4 regions of the Ensifer sp. KUDG1 genome follow, and region 3 is predicted to be linked to each of the others. Evidence: riboswitches for the same ligand, from Rfam matches in the RefSeq annotation. Region 3 holds a riboswitch; each other region holds the start of a gene.
The links. A riboswitch is a leader RNA that binds a small molecule or an ion and turns the genes downstream of it on or off. The one in region 3 is predicted to bind thiamine pyrophosphate.

Region 1: another riboswitch for thiamine pyrophosphate. It lies ahead of thiB (thiamine ABC transporter substrate binding subunit); the one in region 3 lies ahead of thiD (bifunctional hydroxymethylpyrimidine kinase/phosphomethylpyrimidine kinase).
Region 2: another riboswitch for thiamine pyrophosphate. It lies ahead of thiC (phosphomethylpyrimidine synthase ThiC); the one in region 3 lies ahead of thiD (bifunctional hydroxymethylpyrimidine kinase/phosphomethylpyrimidine kinase).
Region 4: another riboswitch for thiamine pyrophosphate. It lies ahead of thiO (glycine oxidase ThiO); the one in region 3 lies ahead of thiD (bifunctional hydroxymethylpyrimidine kinase/phosphomethylpyrimidine kinase).

Annotation. Positions count from the first base shown of each region.
Region 1 covers NZ_JBNDIG010000009.1:79,206-84,160, reverse strand. The annotation lists gene M2267_RS21485 (ABC-F family ATP-binding cassette domain-containing protein) at 1-1,284, opposite strand, end outside; gene M2267_RS21480 (thiamine diphosphokinase) at 1,288-1,938, opposite strand; gene M2267_RS21475 (GNAT family N-acetyltransferase) at 2,023-2,508, opposite strand; TPP riboswitch at 2,642-2,760, shown strand; gene thiB (thiamine ABC transporter substrate binding subunit) at 2,812-3,840, shown strand; gene thiP (thiamine/thiamine pyrophosphate ABC transporter permease ThiP) at 3,848-4,955, shown strand, end outside.
Region 2 covers NZ_JBNDIG010000006.1:245,209-250,163, reverse strand. The annotation lists gene M2267_RS17425 (ATP-binding protein) at 1-994, shown strand, start outside; gene M2267_RS17420 (sigma-54-dependent transcriptional regulator) at 998-2,362, shown strand; TPP riboswitch at 2,460-2,588, shown strand; gene thiC (phosphomethylpyrimidine synthase ThiC) at 2,679-4,502, shown strand; gene M2267_RS17410 (hypothetical protein) at 4,875-4,955, shown strand, end outside.
Region 3 covers NZ_JBNDIG010000010.1:12,115-17,069, reverse strand. The annotation lists gene M2267_RS22755 (hypothetical protein) at 1-818, shown strand, start outside; gene M2267_RS22750 (glycosyltransferase family 4 protein) at 815-2,116, shown strand; gene thiD (bifunctional hydroxymethylpyrimidine kinase/phosphomethylpyrimidine kinase) at 2,188-3,018, opposite strand; TPP riboswitch at 3,136-3,239, opposite strand; partial or broken gene M2267_RS22740 (IS110 family transposase) at 3,572-3,808, opposite strand; partial or broken gene M2267_RS22735 (LysR family transcriptional regulator) at 3,831-4,242, opposite strand.
Region 4 covers NZ_JBNDIG010000006.1:107,946-112,900, reverse strand. The annotation lists gene bioD (dethiobiotin synthase) at 1-351, opposite strand, end outside; gene M2267_RS16820 (8-amino-7-oxononanoate synthase) at 348-1,493, opposite strand; gene bioB (biotin synthase BioB) at 1,490-2,506, opposite strand; TPP riboswitch at 2,929-3,048, shown strand; gene thiO (glycine oxidase ThiO) at 3,212-4,183, shown strand; gene thiS (sulfur carrier protein ThiS) at 4,180-4,377, shown strand; gene M2267_RS16800 (thiazole synthase) at 4,381-4,955, shown strand, end outside.

The sequences.
Region 1 (4,955 bases), on a different contig from region 3:
GAGAATGAGAAGGTTCGTCGCCCGCGCCAGAATGCGCGCCAGCATTAGCCTTGCGCGCTCGCCGCCCGACAACTCACGGATCGGGGTGCGCGCCTGCTCCGGCTGGAACAGGAAGTCCTTCATGTAGCCGGTAACGTGGCGCTGCTCGCCATTGACCAGCAGGTTGTCGCCGCGCCCGTCCGTCAGGTAGTGCGCCAGCGTATCGTCGAGATTGAGGTCTTCGCGCTTCTGGTCGAGCGTCGCGATTTCCAGATTGGTGCCGAGCTTGACCGTGCCTGTGTCCGGCTCGATCTGCCCGGTCAGGATCTTCAGGAGCGTCGTCTTGCCGGCGCCGTTCGGGCCGACGAGACCGATGCGGTCGCCGCGGTGCACGCGGATCGAGAACGGCGCGACGATGGTGCGCTCGCCATAGGCCTTGGTGATCTTCTCGGCCTCGATCACCAGCTTGCCGGATTCCTTGGCGTCGGCGGCCGTCGCCTGCACGGTGCCCTGCGGCCCCTTGTGGCCGCGATAGGTCGCCCGCATGGTCTGCAGCTCGCCGAGGCGGCGCATGTTGCGCTTGCGCCGCGCGGTCACACCGTAACGCAGCCAATGTTCCTCGCGCTCGATCGCCTTGCCGAGCTTGTGCTGCTCCAGCTCCTCGGCCTCCAGCACCTCGTCGCGCCAGGCCTCGAAATGGGCAAAGCCACGGTCGAGGCGACGGGACTGACCACGGTCGAGCCAGACGGTGGCGGTCGAGACCTTTTCCAGGAAGCGCCGGTCGTGCGAGATCAGCACCAGCGCCGAGCGGCTGCGGATCAGTTCGTCTTCCAGCCATTCGATCGTCGGCAGGTCGAGATGGTTGGTCGGCTCGTCGAGCAAAAGGATGTCCGGCTCCGGCGCCATGACGCGCGCGAGTGCTGCGCGACGCGCTTCGCCGCCAGAAAGGCGCTTGGGATCCTCTTCGCCGGTCAGACCCAGATGCTGCAGCAGATAGGCGACGCGATAGGGATCGTCGCTCGGGCCGAGACCCGCCTCGGCATAGGCCTGCACCGTGTCGTAGCCGTCGAAATCCGGCGCCTGATGCAGATAGCGGATGGTTGCCGAGGGATGGCGGAACACTTCGCCCGACTGCGCCTCTGCAAGGCCCGCGGCGATCTTCATCAGCGTCGATTTGCCCGAGCCGTTGCGGCCGACCAGGCAGATCTTGTCGCCCGGCTCCACTTGAAAATTGGCGCCGGCAAGCAGCGGCGTGCCGCCAAAGGTGAGGAAGATATCGTCGAGTTTCAGAATGGGAGGCGCCAAGGCTCAGGCTCCGGAAAGGTCATAGGGGCGGGCAAGCACGAGGGCGCGGCCGCTCTTGAGAGTGAAGCGAAGGTGACCCTCCGCAACGTTGGAAACGGTTCGGGACGAGCCGAACGGCAGGGTGAAATCGTCGAGCGGATAACGCGCATTGACGATCGAAAGACCGGTCAGCTCGGTCAACCCGAGGACCGAGAAGAGGCAGCCCTTGGGCAGGTCGACTTCGAGCGAGCCGGCCAGCAGCGGATAGGCCTCCTCCTCGCCCGACGTCATCAACACCGAAAGCCCGCGCTCGGCAAGGGCGACGGCATGAAGCAGATGCATGAACGCATGATCACTGCGGGTGCCGCCGAGCGCGCCGGCGAAGATCAGGCGATCGGCGCCACGCGACAGCGCCGCCTCGACCGCGATCTCACCGTCCGTCGCGGCCTTTGCCGCCGGATAGGGCTCGCGCGGGACGGAGGCGTAGTCCGCAAGAAGGGCTTCCTCGGTCGAGTCGAAATCACCGACCCAGACATCGGGCACGATGCCGAGCAGCCGCGCATGGCGCATGCCGCCATCAGCCGCGATGAAGCGACTTGCGGCCAGCTGGTGAGCCAACCGGTCGGTCAGCGAAAGGGCGCCGCCAAGCAGAATGGTGAAGGTCGATCGAGCCATGGCAAAGCCCATAGCGCAAAGGACCGCCGAAGGAAAACGAAGAAAACCGTCGGGCGACCGGTTCTTAAGATTTTGGTCAGACCGTCAATGCCCCTCGGGCACCGGATCGGGGAACAGCATGCCGGCATAAATGCCGGGGGTCGAATCCGGGATCTCGACGGCCCCGGCCACCCGCTCGTAGAACTTCGCCGGCCCGACACCGCCGATAATCGCGTAGCCGTAGCCGGCCTCGCGCATGGCCGTCAGGCTTGCAAGCAGCAGCGCCTCGCCGATGCCCTGCCCGCGCATGCTTTCGTCGACACCGGTCGGACCAAAGAAGCCGAGCGCCGTCACGTCGTGGCAGGAAAAGCCGACAATCTTTTCCTCATGGACTGCGACATGCATACGCGTCGGGGTCGAGGAAAAGGCGGCTTCCGCCTCGCCCGCCCATCCGGCGCCAAAGGTCTTTTCGATCCAGGACACGACAAGGCGGCGCTCCGGCGCCATGGCGCGGCGAATGCTGACGCCAGGACCAAGCTTCGACTGAGGCTCAGCCGGCAGGGCATAAAGTCGAACGAGCATATCGGGCATGACATTTCCTCCTCGCTGCCGTTGTGTAGCGCAGTTGGCGGCTTACGCAAACACGCGCCGTCGTGCCGGCCAGGCGCCTTTGCTTCCCCGCAAACATCGCTTGCCTTGGGGCCTTGGCAGCGGTAAATCTCTTGCCGCTCTAACGGGGTGCCTCCCGACCGCACAGCGGCCGGAGGCTGAGAGGCGTCAAAACGCCAACCCGCGGAACCTGATCCGGCTCATACCGGCGGAGGGATTAGACGCGATCGGATCGATACGCCCTTTTCCCATGTAACAACGAACTTTGGGAGAGAGGTCCTCGCCATGTCCAATTCATCGCAACTCAAACTCTTTAGCCGGCTAGCCCTTGCGGCCACCGCAAGCCTCGTTTTTTCCGGCGTCGCGATCGCCGCCGACAAGACGCTGACGGTCTATACCTATGAGAGCTTCATCACCGAATGGGGACCAGGCGCCAAGGTTGCGGAAGCGTTCGAGAAGACCTGCGAGTGCAAGGTCAACTATGTCGGCGTCGCCGACGGCGTCGAGCTTCTCACCCGCCTGAAGCTCGAAGGCGAGGCTTCCAAGGCCGACATCGTGCTCGGCCTCGATACCAATCTGGTTGCGGAAGCCAAGGAAACGGGCTTCTTCGCGCCGCACGGCATCGAGGCAACCGGCGTCACCGTGCCCGGCAACTTCTCCGACGACACGTTCCTGCCCTATGACTACGGCCACTTCGCCGTCGTCTACGACACCGAGACGCTGAAGACGCCGCCGAAAAGCCTGAAGGAACTGGTCGAAGGCGACCCGTCGCAGAAGATCGTCATCGAGGATCCGCGCACGTCGACGCCGGGCCTCGGTCTGCTCCTCTGGGTCAAGGCCGTCTATGGCGATGAGGCGGGTGCCGCCTGGGCGAAGCTGAAGGACCGCGTTCTGACCGTCACCCCCGGCTGGTCGGAAGCCTATGGCCTCTTCACCAAGGGTGAGGCGCCGATGGTGCTGTCCTACACCACGTCGCCGGCCTACCACATGGTCGCGGAAAATACCGAGCGCTATCAGGCGGCTGCCTTTTCCGAAGGGCACTACATCCAGATCGAAGTCGCCGGCATGACCAAGAACGCCAAGGAGCCGGAACTGGCAAAGCAGTTCCTCGCCTTCATGACCGGTCCGGAGTTCCAGTCGATCATCCCGACGACCAACTGGATGATGCCGGTCGCAGCAACCAAGGAGCCGCTGCCGGACGCCTTCAACAAGCTGGTCAAGCCGGATAACACCTTCCTCCTGCCCTCGGAGGAGGTCGCCAAGAACCGCAAGGCCTGGATCGACGAATGGCTCGCCGCCATGAGCAAGAACTGAGGCCGGATTGTTCGCACTGCGCGAAAATCGCATGACAGTGGTCGCCGGGGCAGCCTGCCTCGGCGCCTTCGTCCTTTTCGTCGGCCTGGCGATCGTCGCCTTGCTGAGCCAGACGGGCGGCGCCAGCGATGACGCGCTGTTCGACGCCTATATCTGGCGCGTCACCCGCTTCACCCTGCTGCAGGCGACACTCTCGACGCTGCTGTCGGTGCTCTTTGCCATCCCCGTCGCCCAGGCGCTGGCGCGGCGGCCGCAGTTTCCCGGCCGCATCTGGCTCTTGCGCCTGATGGCGCTGCCGCTCGGCCTGCCCGTTCTCGTCGGCGCACTCGGGCTGATCGAGATCTGGGGGCGCCAGGGATTCCTCAATTCCGGCCTGCGCTGGCTCGGCCTCGCGCAGCCCGTCAGCATCTACGGCCTGTTCGGCATCCTGCTCGCCCACGTCTTCTTCAACATGCCGCTTGCGGCACGCCTGTTCCTGGCCGGGCTCGAGCGCATCCCCGCCGAATACTGGCGCAGCGCCGCCAATCTCGGCATGCCGTCGCGCGCACTCTTCCGCTTCATCGAATGGCCCGTCCTGCGCGGCCTCCTTCCAGGTGCCGCCGGCCTTGTCTTCATGCTCTGCGCCACCAGCTTCACCCTCGTGTTGACGCTCGGCGGCGGGCCTGCGGCCAGCACAATCGAAGTGGCAATCTACCAGGCGCTGCGCTTCGATTTCGATCCGCCCCGCGCGATCGCGCTATCGGCCCTGCAGATCGCCATGACCGGCCTGCTGCTGTTCCTGCTTCGTCATCTGGCGACCGGGCCGGAAGAGGGCATGACCGGTGGCCGCACCGTGCGCCGCTTCGATGGCGCATCCAGGATCGCGCGCCTGACCGATGCCGCCTGGATCGCCCTTGCCTTTCTGTTTCTTGGCGCACCGCTGGTCGCCGTCCTCATCTCCGGTCTCGAAGCCGATCTGCTGAAGCTCGCCCGCGATCCGGCCGTGCACCGGGCGCTGCTGACCAGCGCGGCAATCGCGCTCGCCTCGGCCCTCGCCTCCGTCACCATGGCGGCCGTGATGATCCGCGCAGCCGCGACCGTCACCGCGCCGCGTCACGCGACGTCGCTCGCCCGCG
Region 2 (4,955 bases), on a different contig from region 3:
AACCATGGTGCCGACCACAAGCTGGCGGCTGGAGCAACTGGCGCCGCTCGACGGCGCGATCTCGGCGGCAACCCGCGAGGCCCGGCTGATTGCGCTCGCCCTCCTCGCACCGCTGCTCGCCCTTACCACCTTCCTCCTGCGCCGCCGCCAGACGCTGGCGCTCGTCTCGGCGCGCGATCGCGCCGCCCGCGACGAGTTGGAAACCCGTGTGGCGGAGCGCACCCATGATCTCAGCCTTGCCCGCGATCATCTCGAAACGGAGATCGCCGACCATCGGCGCACCGGCGAAAAGCTGCAGGCGGTGCAACAGGAGCTCGTCCAGGCGAACCGACTGGCGATCCTCGGCCAGGTAGCAGCCGGCGTCGCCCACGAGATCAACCAGCCGGTCGCGACCATCCGCGCCTATGCCGACAACGCCCGCACCTTCCTTGACCGGGGCCAGCAGCAGACGGCGGTCGAGAACCTCGTCAGCATCGCCGAACTGACCGACCGGGTCGGCACCATCACCGACGAACTCAGAAGCTTTGCCCGCAAGGGCCGTTTCGTCGCCGAACCGACGCCGATGCGCGACGTGATCGAAGGGGCGATGTTGTTGCTGCGCAGCCGCTTTGCCGGCCGCATGGATGCGATCGTCATCGACCTGCCGGAAAATGGCCTCCGCGTGCTCGGCAGCCGCATCCGGCTGGAACAGGTGCTGATCAATCTTCTCCAGAACGCGCTGGAAGCGCTCGGCGCGCGTGCCGACGCCGAGATCCGCGTGCGCTGCGAGGACAGCACCTCCGGGACGGTTTCGCTCGTCGTTGCCGACAACGGCCCGGGCATTGCCCCGCATATCCGCGAGGATCTGTTCACGCCGTTCAACACCTCGAAGGACGAGGGCCTCGGCCTCGGCCTTGCCATCTCAAAGGAGATCGTCGCCGATTATGGCGGCGATATCACCGTCGACACCAGCGACAAGGGCACCGTCTTCACGGTTCGCCTGAAGAGGGCCTGAGCGATGCAGCCGACCGTCTATCTCGTCGACGACGACACCCATCTGCGCAAGGCGATGACGCAGACGCTGGAACTCGCCGGCCTCACCGTCATCCCGTTTGCCAGCGCCGCCGAAGCGTTGAAGACGCTCGATGCCAATTTCGACGGCATCGTCGTAAGCGATATCCGCATGCCGGGCATCGACGGCCTCGCCTTCTTCCGCCGCATCGAAGCCTTCGACGCAGACCTGCCGGTGATCCTCGTGACTGGCCACGGCGATATCCCGATGGCGGTGCAGGCGCTTCAGGACGGCGTCTACGACTTCATCCCAAAACCCTTTGCCGCCGATCGGCTGGTGCAAAGCGTGCACCGGGCGCTCGAAAAACGCCGGCTCGTGATGGAAAACCGAGCGCTGAAGCGGGCCGCCGAGACGGCCGGCGACAGCCTGCCGCTGATCGGCCAGACGCCGGCCATGGAGCACCTGCGCCAGACCATCCGGCACATCGCCGATACCGATGTCGACGTGCTCGTCGCCGGCGAGACCGGCAGCGGCAAGGAAGTGGTGGCGACGCTGCTTCACAATTGGAGCCGCCGCCGTAACGGCAACTTCGTGGCGCTGAATTGCGGCGCGCTGCCCGAAACGGTCATCGAAAGCGAACTCTTCGGCCATGAACCGGGCGCCTTCACCGGCGCCTTGAAGAAGCGCATCGGACGGATCGAGCATGCGAGCGGCGGCACGCTGTTCCTCGACGAGATCGAGGCGATGCCACCGGCAACGCAGGTGAAGATGCTGCGCGTTCTGGAAGCGCGCGAGATCACGCCGCTTGGCACCAACCAGGTTCGTCCGGTCGATATCCGCGTCATTGCCGCTGCCAAGATCGATCTCGGCAATCCGGCGGAGCGTGGCGATTTCCGCGAGGACCTCTACTTCCGATTGAACGTCGTGACGCTGTCGATCCCGCCGCTGCGCGAACGCCGTGACGATATCCCGCTACTCTTCTCGCACTTCCTGACCCGGGCGGCCGAGCGCTTCAAGCGCGACGTGCCGATGATCTTTCCGGCCGTACAACGGCATCTGATGACGCATGCCTGGCCGGGCAATGTGCGTGAACTCTCGCACTTTGCCGAACGCGTGGCGCTTGGTGTCGAAGGTCCGCTGGGACAGCCGATTGAGCGCGCCGAACAGCCCGGATTTGCGCTGCCGGAACGGCTCGAACGCTACGAGGCGGAGATCTTGAAAGAGGTGTTGCGCGCTCAGCGCGGCGACGTCAAGGCGACGATCGAGGCGCTCGGCATTCCGCGCAAGACCTTCTACGACAAGCTCCAGCGCCACGGCATCAATCGCGCCGATTATGCCGAGCGGACAGCACCGGAAAAGGCCGGCCGCTAGCGCCAAACTCGAATCCGAAAACACACGCACTAGGCGCATCTTTGTCGATAGGCGAATTCACGCTTGACGACCCGGGCCGTTCGATGGCTATGATCTAGGCATTCACCAGGGGGGTCCCGCAAGGGGCTGAGATTCTGCTGGATGGCCGGCTTGCCGGCTATAGCGCAGTGACCCGTTGAACCTGATCCAGTTCATACTGGCGTAGGGACGGTGCAGATATCGAAGCCAGGATTCCGTGCGGTGAGCACCTGGCGGAGCGTCTTTCATCTTTCCGGCATCAGAACTGGGTCTCCAATCGCAAACTTGGAGCCTCGTCATGAATATTGCCACCAAACCCGCAGCCCTCACGGTCACGCAAGGCCCGCTTCCGGCCTCCCGAAAGATCCACAAGCCGGGCGTTCTTCATCCGGATATTCGCGTGCCGATGCGCGAGATTGCTCTGCACCCGACCTCGGGCGAGCAACCGGTCACGGTCTATGACTCCTCCGGCGCCTATACCGCCGACGGTGCCGAGATCCGCATCGAGGACGGCCTGCCGCGGCTGCGCCGCAACTGGATCGTCGACCGCGGCGATGTCGAGACCTATGAGGGACGAACGGTTCGTCCCGAAGACAACGGCTTTGTGAGTGGCGACCGCCTGACGCCAACCTTCCCGTTCCAGCATGCGCCGCTGAAGGCCACGGGTGGCCGGGCAGTGACGCAGCTTGCCTATGCCCGCGCCGGCATCATCACGCCGGAGATGGAGTTCGTGGCGATCCGCGAGAACCTCGGCCGCGACGCGGCGCGCGCGAAAGTCCGCGACGGCGAAAGCTTCGGCGCCCACGTTCCCGATCACGTGACGCCGGAATTCGTACGCCAGGAAATCGCCAGCGGCCGCGCGATCCTGCCCGCCAACATCAACCATCCGGAATCCGAACCGATGATCATCGGCCGGAACTTCCTGGTGAAGATCAACGCCAATATCGGCAACTCCGCCGTCACCTCGTCGATGGCCGAGGAAGTCGAGAAGATGGTCTGGGCGACGCGCTGGGGTGCCGACACGGTCATGGACCTCTCGACAGGCCGCAACATCCACAACATCCGCGAATGGATCATCCGCAACTCGCCGGTTCCGATCGGCACCGTGCCGCTCTACCAGGCGCTGGAAAAGGTCAACGGCATTGCCGAGGACCTCACCTGGGAAGTCTATCGCGACACGCTGATCGAGCAGGCCGAACAGGGTGTCGACTATTTCACCATCCATGCCGGCGTGCGGCTGCACTACATCCCGCTCACCGTCGACCGCGTCACCGGCATCGTTTCGCGCGGCGGCTCGATCATGGCCAAGTGGTGTCTGCATCATCATCGTGAGAGTTTCCTCTACGAGCATTTCGAGGAAATCTGCGACATCTGCCGCGCCTATGACGTCTCCTTCTCGCTCGGCGACGGCCTGCGCCCCGGCTCGATCGCCGATGCCAACGACGCGGCACAATTCGCCGAACTCGAAACGCTCGGCGAGCTCACCAAGATCGCCTGGGCCAAGGATTGTCAGGTCATGATCGAGGGCCCAGGTCACGTGCCGATGCACAAGATCAAGGAAAACATGGACAAGCAACTGGCCGTCTGCGGCGAGGCGCCGTTCTACACGCTCGGACCGCTGACGACGGACATCGCACCCGGCTACGACCACATCACGTCGGGTATCGGTGCGGCGATGATCGGCTGGTTCGGCACCGCCATGCTCTGCTACGTGACGCCGAAGGAGCATCTGGGTCTGCCTGACCGCAACGACGTGAAAGTGGGGGTCATCACATACAAGATCGCCGCCCATGCCGCCGATCTCGCCAAGGGCCATCCGGCCGCCCAGGTGCGCGACGACGCGCTGTCGCGCGCCCGCTTCGAGTTCCGCTGGGAGGACCAGTTCAACCTCTCGCTCGACCCAGAGACGGCCCGAAACTTCCACGACGAGACCTTGCCGAAGGAGGCCCACAAGGTCGCGCATTTCTGCTCGATGTGCGGGCCCAAATTCTGCTCGATGCGGATCTCGCACGACATCCGTGCCGAGGCGCAGAAGGAAGGGCTGGAGGCGATGGCTGCGAAGTACCGCGAGGGCGGCGACCTCTACATGCCGGTGGAAGAGGCGGCTGGCGCGGCCAAGTAGGCGCCAAAGCCCACTGAAGGGGCCGGTCACGGCCCCTTCAATTCGCTCAGGATCTCCCGGTGTTCGCCAACGGTCTCCTCCTCCTTCTTCATGTTCGGGTTTGACCAGAGTGGGAGGCGCGCTACCGACCCGCCCAATCGGCGAACGCGCCCCCCCTGTCGAACCCGCGATCATCGGCGTGTTGCGGCCACCGCCATGGGCCCGCACCTTGCGCGGCACCCGAATAGCTTGTCCCCGCGTCGATTGAACGGTATGCAAGGCACTCGCAAAAGTCGCTGTCGCCGAAATTCATTCGCGACGCGCTGCAGTCCTATGACGCGCAGAAGGTGTTGCAGAACGACGCAACAACGCCGTTCGCACAAGGAGAAAGACTTGAGGACACGCCTGCTGAGACTGACGGCCCTGTCCATCGGGGTCCTTGCATTCGCAGGCGACCTGTCGCGCGATGGGAGC
Region 3 (4,955 bases):
ACATGGGCCTCTTCGACCAGGCCGAGGGTACCGCCATCCTTCTTGTCGCCGGAGAAACCGAAACGGATTTCGCACCGCTCCTGGGGCTGCTCGCGCTTGATCCGCAAACGCGCCGAGCCCCGATCGCGCTCGTGCTGCAGACCGAGCGGTTCCGAAGGCATGCGGTCCACATCCGTCAACTCTCGGAATTCTATCGCTTGCCGCTGCGGCTCATCTCCGTCGAAGGCGCCGGCGATGCATGCGACCTGGCGCAAGCGGCCGCCGAAAGCGTGAACAGCGACGCGGTCGTTCTGCTTTCCTCGTCGCTGACGCCAGCCAATGCCGGGTGGTATCAGGCACTCGTTTCCGCTTACGAGGCAAAGACGGGAAGTATCATTTCTCCGACCCTTGCCTATGAGGATCACTCGATCCGCTGGGCCGGCAGCACGTCGCTGGATCGTCCCGACCATCTGCAATCGAGCCGCTACGCGGGCTATCCTGTCGGCGCCGTCAATCGTCTGAAGCTGACCAGGGTTGCATCCGCATCGCTCGATTGCTGCATCCTGCCGCGCGAAGCGCTTATGGAGGACGCAGGCCTGTCGCCGACCTATCTCGGTGCAGCGCTGAAGGGCCTCGACCTCGCTCTTCGCCTCAGCGGAAAGGGATACGAGGCCTACTGGCTTCCTTCCCTGCAGATGGTGGGATCCGACGAGGTGCCCGGAGAGGGTTCCGCCGCCACCGCGCGCTTCGTCGAACGTGTCGATCGGACGCTGTTCCGCGGCCGATGGATGCCCGCCTCCGAAACTGCCAAAACATTTTTCGAAGAGGCTGGCGCATGAGCGAAAAACTCCGCGTACTCGTGGTCTCCCATGGCCACCCGACCCATTCGCTTGGCGGGGCGGAAATTGCTTCGCATGGTCTTCACAAGGCGCTGAACGGCCTGTCGGGCGTAGAATCGATTTACCTTGCCCGTGTCGGCAATCCGGTTCCGCGCCATGGCGCCTCCGCGCTGATGAGCCTGCGGCTTGCCATGGACGAAGTGCTCTACCACGCCGAAGACTTCGACCATTTCTTCCTCTCCAACGGCGATACGGACGCGATCCGCCGCGACCTCCTGCGCTTCGTTGGCGATATCAAGCCTGATGTCGTTCACTTCCATCATATTCTCGGCTTCGGCCTGGAAGCGCTCTATGCCGTTCGCGATGCCCTGCCCAAGGCGCGCATCGTCGTGACGTTCCACGAATATCTGCCGATCTGCCACAATCACGGACAGATGGTGAAACGCCCCTCGGGCCAGCTTTGCAACGGCGCCTCGCCGATCAGCTGCCACACGTGTTTCCCCGAAATCCCGGTATCGAGGTTCGTTCGCCGCGAGCAGTTCGTGCGCGGCATGCTCAATCTCGCCGATGCCTTTATCGCGCCGAGCGCCTTTCTCGCCAATCGCTATGTCGAGTGGGGGCTCGAAGCCGCAAAGATCTTCGTCATCGAAAACGGCATCGTGATGGGCGACAAGGCGCCGGCCCGCGAGCTGCCGTCAGCGACGGCGCGGCGTAACCGCTTTGCCTATTTCGGGCAGATGACGCCGTTCAAGGGCGTTCACGTGCTGATCGACGCGGTATCGCGCGTGCCCGACGACGTCTGGGGCGACGATTCCTCATTGATGATCTTTGGCGGGAACCTCGAACGTCAGCCGAAGGACTATCAGGAGAAGGTGGCGAAGCTGATCGAGGACGCCGGTCGTCGCGTCCGCTTCTACGGCGCCTACCAGAACCAGGACATGCCGCGGCTGATGCGCTCGGTTGACTGGGTAATAATGCCCTCTGTTTGGTGGGAAAACTCCCCCGTCGTTATACAGGAAGCGTTGCATCACGGCCGGCCGATCCTGTGTTCGGACATCGGCGGCATGGCGGAAAAGGTCCGCGATCGGCTGGACGGCTATCACTTCCGCGCCGGCAGCGCCCAGGATCTGGCCGACCGTCTGATCGACGTCTTGGCCGCCCCGCGGGCATGGGACAATCTGCGTGCGACGCTTCGGCGGCCGACGAGTCATGTCGATTGCGCACGGGAGCATGTGGCGCTTTATCGCAAGTTGCTCAAGGGCGAGCAGCAGTCCCTGCCCAGCGCGGCAGTGGCCTGAGGTAGGGCCGAAGCCATGCCACACTGCTCAGCCTGATCGCGACAACCGGCTAGGACTTTGCTTGGCTTCGGCTACGTTCGAAGCCGCGGCGCCCGACCCTTGTCGTTGCCCCACCAATGATGAAAGTGATGAACCGGCCCATTCCCCTGGCCGATGGTCAGGCCATCGGCCGCCACCAACGCGGCATGCAAGTAGGCCTTGGCTGCCACAACCGCATCGTCAATCGGCATACCCTTGGCAAGCCCCGAGGCGATTGCTGCCGAGAGAGTGCACCCGGTGCCATGATCATTGCTGGTTTCGATCCGTGGCCGCGACAGGATGAGGACACCCTCCCCGCTATAGAAAATATCGATCGCGTCCTTGCCCTTGGCATGACCGCCCTTCATCAGCACTGAACGCGCACCGAGCTTCAGAAGGATCTCTGCCTGACGCGCGACCTCGGCTTCGGTTTCGGCGATTGGGCGTCCGGTCAACAGCGCCGCCTCGGGCAGGTTCGGCGTCAGCACAAGCGCCAGCGGCAGTAACTCCTCTTTGAGCGTCGCGACCGCATCCGAGCGCATCAGATGGTCGCCCGAGGTCGCCACCATCACCGGGTCGATGACAGCCAACCGGCCATAGCGTTTTAGACCGGCCGCAATCACCCCGATCGTCTCCCGGCGAGATACCATTCCGATCTTCACCGCACCGACGGCAAGATCGGAAAACACCGCGTCGATCTGAGCCGCAACGACGGTCGGGGAGATATCCTCCACCGCAGATACCCCGCGGGTATTTTGCGCCGTGACCGCCGTGATCACGCTGGCGCCATAAACGCCGAGCGCAGAGAACGCCTTCAGATCCGCCTGGATGCCGGCCCCGCCGCCAGAATCCGACCCTGCGATGGTTACGGCAATCGCGGTCATAGCCCCACCTGCAAGAGGCTTGAGCCTTTTCGGTTTGAGTCAAAAACGGACACGAGCAAAGCGACCTCCCGGAAATGGACGGAGATCCGGTCGGCAAGCGCAAAGACGGCTGGTGAGCAGAAGGGCCCTCGCCGTTCCTACGCCGGTATGATCCGGATCAGGTTCAAGGGTCTGGCTCACCGCCATCTCAGCACCGTGACAGTGCGCCCCTCGGCAGGAGGGATGCTAGGGGCGGATGATCGGGGATGTCAATGGCCGGAGTTTGGAGCTCGCATGCGTGATTCGATGCAATTCGCGAGAAATCCAAGCTTTCACAAGGACAAAAAAAGGCCCCTATTGCCGTTAGAGCGCAAGGGACCTTTCGTCTGAGCGTTCGACTTCACAGACACGCTGACATTACGTTTTTCATCCGACAAGGCAAGCGGGACGCACACGTATGCATCTCAGGAATCAGAGAATTCCGGGGTACATAATGGCCGGATACATCGTGCGCTGCACGAAAGTGCGGCTCAGTCCTCATCGCCGATCGTTTGGGGTGTGGCATTGCCGTCATTGCGGTTTTCAATATTGCCCCATCGATGACGACGCCACCATTCACATACTTCCGTAAGGCGACCAGCAGTTTGCGAGCGAGCACCACGATCATCGTCTTTTTGAATCGCCCGCCATTCTGTGTGACGCGCTCCTTAAACCAGCAGGACAGGCTGGAGCCCGGCTGGTAGCGCAGCCATAACCAGGCGAGCTCGACCATCGCCGTTCGCAGCCGCGGATTGCCCGCTTTCGGACGCCCTGCTCGCGATTGATCCGCGCCGCTCGATTGAACGGATGATGCCACCGGTCGAGCCGCTCTTCATATGCAGCGCCACGTCGGGGAACTTCCCGCCGATGCGGGCACGAAACGCTGGCAGCACGCCGATCGTCGCCGGATAGACGGTCCCGATCTTGATTGTGCGGGCCGCCTTACCGGCAGCAAATCGCGCCACATGCATCGATAAGCCGATATCGCCGATGATCCGCATCGCCCTATCGTAGAACGCCTCCCCTGCCCGCGTTAACTCGCCCCTCCTTGTCGACCGCTCAAGCTGCCGGACTCCCAATTCCTTCTCCAGGGCCTGGATATGTGAGCTCAGCGCTGGCTGGGCGATGTGCAAACGGACTGCTTACCCGATTGAAGTGCAGCTCCTCGGCGACGGCAACGAAGAACGAGAGGTGGCGAAGTTCCATCGCAACCTCCTGTGAACGTGCAGCCGCGACGCCACACGCAACGGACGCTTTCATGGTCCTAAAATACGTGGTTCCATAAATTGTCAAATGCTGTTTTGCAGCCATGGACGTACGGCAGCTGGGCGCTCTGAATCTTCGACGATTGCGGGTTGCGCGACAGATATTGCAAGATGATCTGGTGCTGGCTGCAGGTATTGAGCGCTCGTATGCCGGCCACCTAGAGCGCGGTACCAAAAACCCCACCATTGTTACACTTCAAGAAGTTCGCTCAAGCTATGGAATGCGAAATAGGCGAACTCTTTGGGAAAGTTCCGGAAGGCACAACTGCTATAGAGCCGCTCACAAGCGGGCGGCGAGCGGCAGCAAAAGGGACAATGTACGTGTTTGGAAAAAAAGAGAAATTCCGTGGGTCGGACATTCGCCGAGGCGCCAGTTTCCGCAAATACCCGTCCCAAACTTTATGCGATACGAGTAATTTCGGGAGCAAGTTGCCCTGAATTTGCTCTCAGGCAGACACGCCCCGTGTTTTTGCCGCAGGCACACTCGACAATGCTACTAAGAGAGGTAGGGGGCAATTCCCGCAGTCAGACGGAGGGCTGTTGCGCGTTTGTTGATCCAGCCATGGCGTCCCGCCACCACCGGGACGCTGCCATGCGCGTCGAACGCTTCCCGCAACAACTCTACCCGCGCTCGCTTGCGGATGCCTTCGAGGC
Region 4 (4,955 bases), on a different contig from region 3:
ATCCGCAAAGACCGTGTGTTCCGTCAGCGGCACCAGAAGCCCGCCTGCGCCTTCGATCACCAGCGGTCGTTCCACCCCAGGCGGCAAAAGACCTTCCGGCCGGAGCGTGACGCCGTCGATCCGTGCCGAGAGGTGCGGCGAGGCCGGTGTTGCGAGCCTGTAGGCTTCAGGCAGGACGCGGTCAGACGACAACCGGCCGAGCCGGGCGACGGTTTCGCTGTCGGTTTCTTCGTCGAGACCTGACTGCACAGGCTTCCAGTAGCAGCCGTCGAGCGCGTCGGTGAGAGCTGCGGAAAAGATGGTCTTGCCGATGCCGGTATCAGTACCGGTGACCACGATACGGGTTTTCATGGCCGCTCCTTGGCGATCGCGCTCTTCAACTGCTGCAGCATCTGCGCGATTGCAGACTGGTCGACGTTGAGCGTGATGGCGATCCGAAGACGCGCGGTGCCTTCCGGCACCGTCGGCGGGCGGATTGCCCTGATATCGTAGCCCTCGGCGCGCATGCTGGCGGCGATGCGGAGCGCTCGGCCGTTGTCGCCGATCGGGATGGGCAGGATCTGCGAGCCGCTGCCTTCGATGCCAAGCGTCTCGACGAGCGCCCGGTTGGCGAAGGATCTGAGGCCCTCGAATGCGGCGCGGCGTTCCGGCTCGTCGACGAGGGCTACGAGCGCTTCGCGCACCGCGGCCGCAACGAGCGGCGAAGGTGCGGTGGAGTAGATGAAGTTGCGGGCGCGGTTGACGAGATAGTCGCAAAGGACGGCGCTCGCCCCGACCACCGCGCCGGAAACACCGAGCGCCTTGCCGCAGGTGTGCAGCACGACGACGTTCTCCCGGCCTTCCAACTCCGCCGCCAGACCGCGACCTTCCCGTCCGAAGACGCCGGTCGCGTGCGCCTCGTCGATGACGAGAAAGCCGTCATGCTGTGCGGCAAGCGCTGAGAGGTCGGCAAGCGGCGCGCGATCGCCATCCATCGAATAGAGGCTTTCGACGGCAATCCACGGGCGCCCCGCTCCGCCGGCCCGGCGCCATTTTTCGATGGCATCGGCAAAGGCGCCGACATCGTTGTGCACTGCTGCCACCGCATCGGCCTTGCTTGCGGCGACGCCCTCACGGGCGCTCGCATGGATCAGGGCATCATGGACGATGAGATCGTCCCGCTGCGGCAGCGTCGAAAACAAGGCAGCATTGGCGGCATAGCCGCTGCCGAAAAAGAGCATCCGTTCGGCGCCGAAGAAGGCGGCCGCTTCCGTCTCCAGCGCCTGGTGTTCTTCGTGATTGCCGCGCAACAGCCGTGAGCCGCCGGAGCCGACAGGCACGCCGCGCGCGATGGCGGCCGTTATCGCCGCCTTCAGCCGCGGCGAGGCGGCGAGCGCCAGGTAGTCGTTCGAGGTGAAATCCACTCCGCCGGCGGGGGCAAGAGCGCGCCGGCGGCCCTTGCGTTCGAGGCCCTCCAGCGTCTTCTCGTAGCGCGCAAAAAGACCCGCGGTCATTCCGCCGCGTCCTGCCTTGCCGCCAGCGCCATCGGCTTCAGCCCCAGCCGCCGGAAGAGCGCTGCATCGTGGTCCTCGCCGGGATTATCGGCGGTCAGCAGGGTTTCGCCGACAAAGATCGAATTGGCGCCGGCAAAGAAACAGAGCGCCTGCGTCTCGTCGCTCATGTCGGTGCGACCGGCCGAAAGCCGGACATGCGATTGCGGCATCAGGATGCGGGCAAGCGCGATGGTGCGGACGAAATCGATCGGATCGACGGGTGCTGCATCCGCCAGCTTCGAGCCCGGGATCGGGATCAGCATGTTGATCGGCACGCTCTCGGGCGGCTCGGCCAGGTTGGCGAGGGTCACCAGCATCGAGATCCGGTCGTCGGCCGTCTCGCCCATGCCGAGGATGCCGCCGGCGCAGACCTTGATGCCGGCGTCGCGGACATTGGCGAGCGTCTCCAGCCGGTCGGCAAAGCTGCGGGTGGTGATGATCTCGCTATAGAAGCGTTCGGACGTATCGACATTGTGGTTGTAGTAATCGAGCCCGGCCTCGGCGAGCCGCGCAGACTGGGCCGGCGTCAGCATGCCGAGCGTCATGCAGGTTTCCATGCCGAGCGCCCGTACACCCTCGACCATGGCGACGATGGCATCCATGTCGCGGTCCTTCGGGCTGCGCCACGCGGCCCCCATGCAATAGCGGGTCGCGCCGCCGTCGCGCGCCTTGCGCGCCTCGGCAAGCACACGCTCGACCTCCATCAGCTTCGATGCCTTGAGCCCGGTCGGATAATGAGCGGACTGGCTGCAGTAGCCGCAATCCTCGGCGCAACCGCCGGTCTTGATCGAGAGCAACCGGCTCATCTGGATGGCGTTGGGATCGAACTGCGCGCGGTGAACGGTGTGGGCGCGGTAGAGCAGATCGTTGAACGGCAGATTATAGATTTTCTCTGCTTCCGCCTGGGTCCAGCGGGTATTTGCCGCGTCGCCGAGGATAAAATCAGCACCAGCCGCTCGGTTTTTGTCCAGCATTTCGGTTTGTCCTCCAGGTCGTCACCGTCGTAAAATAGATAGAATCCAATATTATCTATAATTTTGTCGGACACGGAAATTCGCAAGCACCCAAGGGAAGAAATGTTTACATCGCATACTCTTCTGGTTGTATTTTTGGATCGTATGAAGGTCCGGACGCCGTCGGCACAGGGCGAGAACCGACAATCACTCACTCGCGCGTCAACGCCAAAGTCTCGCGCACGCCGCCAACGAAACCACTACGACTCCGGACTTCTCCGGCATTCCAAGCTTCATTCCGGTCGGCCAGCCCCTTCCTTCCATCGCGCCACCGACGCCTGCGCTTTCTCGCAGAAAAATTATAGATAATTTTTTCGGCAGTCAGATCACGGTCAGCACGAATGCTGGCTCTTGACAAAAACGGCCCCGAGCGGTCAGCTTGGAGCATTCACCAGGGGTGTCCCGCCAAGGGGCTGAGATTCTGCTATGCGGTTGCGCGGCGCAGTGACCCGTTGAACCTGATCCAGTTCATACTGGCGTAGGGACGGTGCAGACTCGCTGCCGCAAACGTCGCGCTTACGTGACGGTTCAATCGGCAAGGCGTCCTTCCCCTCCCCCGCTCGTGAACTGGGTCTCCACCTTTGGAGCCTCGGCATGCACACCGCCAACACCATCCAGCTTCGTTGCCTACGACGGCCCGTTCGCGCCACACGGGAGCGCTGAGCGATGCGGGTCCTCGTGAAAGGTGCCGGCGTCGCAGGGCTCTGTCTGGCCCATGAACTCAGCGCCCGCGGTGTCGCGGTGACGGTCGTCGAGCAAGAGCCAGGCTTTGCCGGCGCGGCCTCCTGGTTTGCCGGCGGCATGCTGGCGCCCTGGTGCGAGCGCGAAAGCGCCGAAGAGGCGGTGCTGACGAAGGGCATCGGCGCCATCGACTGGTGGGACGACGTCCTGCCAGGCGAAGTTTCCCGCAACGGCACGCTGGTCGTCGCCCCGCCACGGGACGCCGGCGAACTCAGGCGCTTCGCCTCGCGCACCTCCGGCTACGAATGGCTCGACACCGCGGCGATCGAACGGCTGGAACCGGCGCTTGCCGGACGTTTCCGCGAGGCGTTGTTTTTTGCCGGCGAGGCGCATCTCGACCCACGCCGGGCGCTCGCCCGGCTGCGGCAGAAGCTTGTCGATCGCGGCGTCACCTTCATCACCGAGGCGAGCGACAACGGACACCACGATCTCGTCGCCGACTGCACCGGTGCGGCACGCATCAGCGACACGCCCGGCCTGCGCGGCGTGCGCGGCGAAATGCTCTACCTTGAGACAAGCGACGTGGAGCTGTCGCGGCCCGTCAGGCTCGTTCATCCGCGCATCCCGCTCTACATCGTGCCGCGCGGCGGCGGCCTCTTCATGTGCGGGGCGACGATGATCGAGACGGATGACGGCGGACCGATCACCGCCCGTTCCCTCATGGAACTGCTGAACGCCGCCTATGCCCTGCATCCAGCCTTCGGCGAAGCGCGCCTCGTCGAGACCGGCGCCGGCGTCCGCCCCGCCTTCGCCGACAACCTGCCGCGCGCCCTGCGCGCCGGGCAGACCATCACGATCAACGGACTTTACCGCCATGGCTTCCTGCTTTCGCCAGCCGTGGCGGCGGAAGCAGCCGACCTTGCGCTTGCGCAGGACCTGAAGGGAGATGCCGCATGAGACTGACCGTCAATGGCGAGGATCACGACCTCGCCGTCGCCACCCTCGCCGAGCTTCTGGCCACCCTCGATTTCGAAGGCGACTGGCTCGCCACCGCCGTTAACGGCGAACTGGTGCACCGGGCCGACCGTTCGGGTCATGCGCTTTGCGACCGGGACCGCATCGAAATCCTCTCGCCGATGAAAGGAGGCTGAGACATGCTGACGCTCTATGGACAGGACCTGCGCTCGAGACTGCTTCTCGGCACCGCCCGCTATCCCTCCCCCGCCGTGCTCGAAGATGCGGTGCGATCCTCGGGCACCGAAATCGTCACGGTCTCGCTTCGGCGCGAAACCGCCGGGAGCCGCCAGGGCGGCGCCTTCTTCGAACTGATCCGGGCGCTCGGGGTGCAGGTGCTGCCGAACACCGCTGGCTGCCATTCGGTGTCCGAGGCGGTGCTGACGGCCAAGATGGCGCGCGAGGTCTTCGGCACCAACTGGCTGAAGCTCGAAGTGATCGGCCACCACGACACGCTGCAGCCCGATGTCTTCGGGCTGGTCGAGGCGGCGCGCATCCTTTCGGCCGAAGGGTTCGAGGTCTTTCCCTACACCACGGATGATCTGGTGGTTGCCGAGCGGCTCTTGGAAGCCGGCTGCAAGGTGCTGATGCCCTGGTGCGCGCCGATCGGCAGCGCCATGGGGCCGCAGAACATCCAGGCGCTCCGGGCAATGCGGGCGAACTTTCCCGATGTGCCGCTGATCGTCGATGCCGGCATCGGCCGGCCCTCGCACGC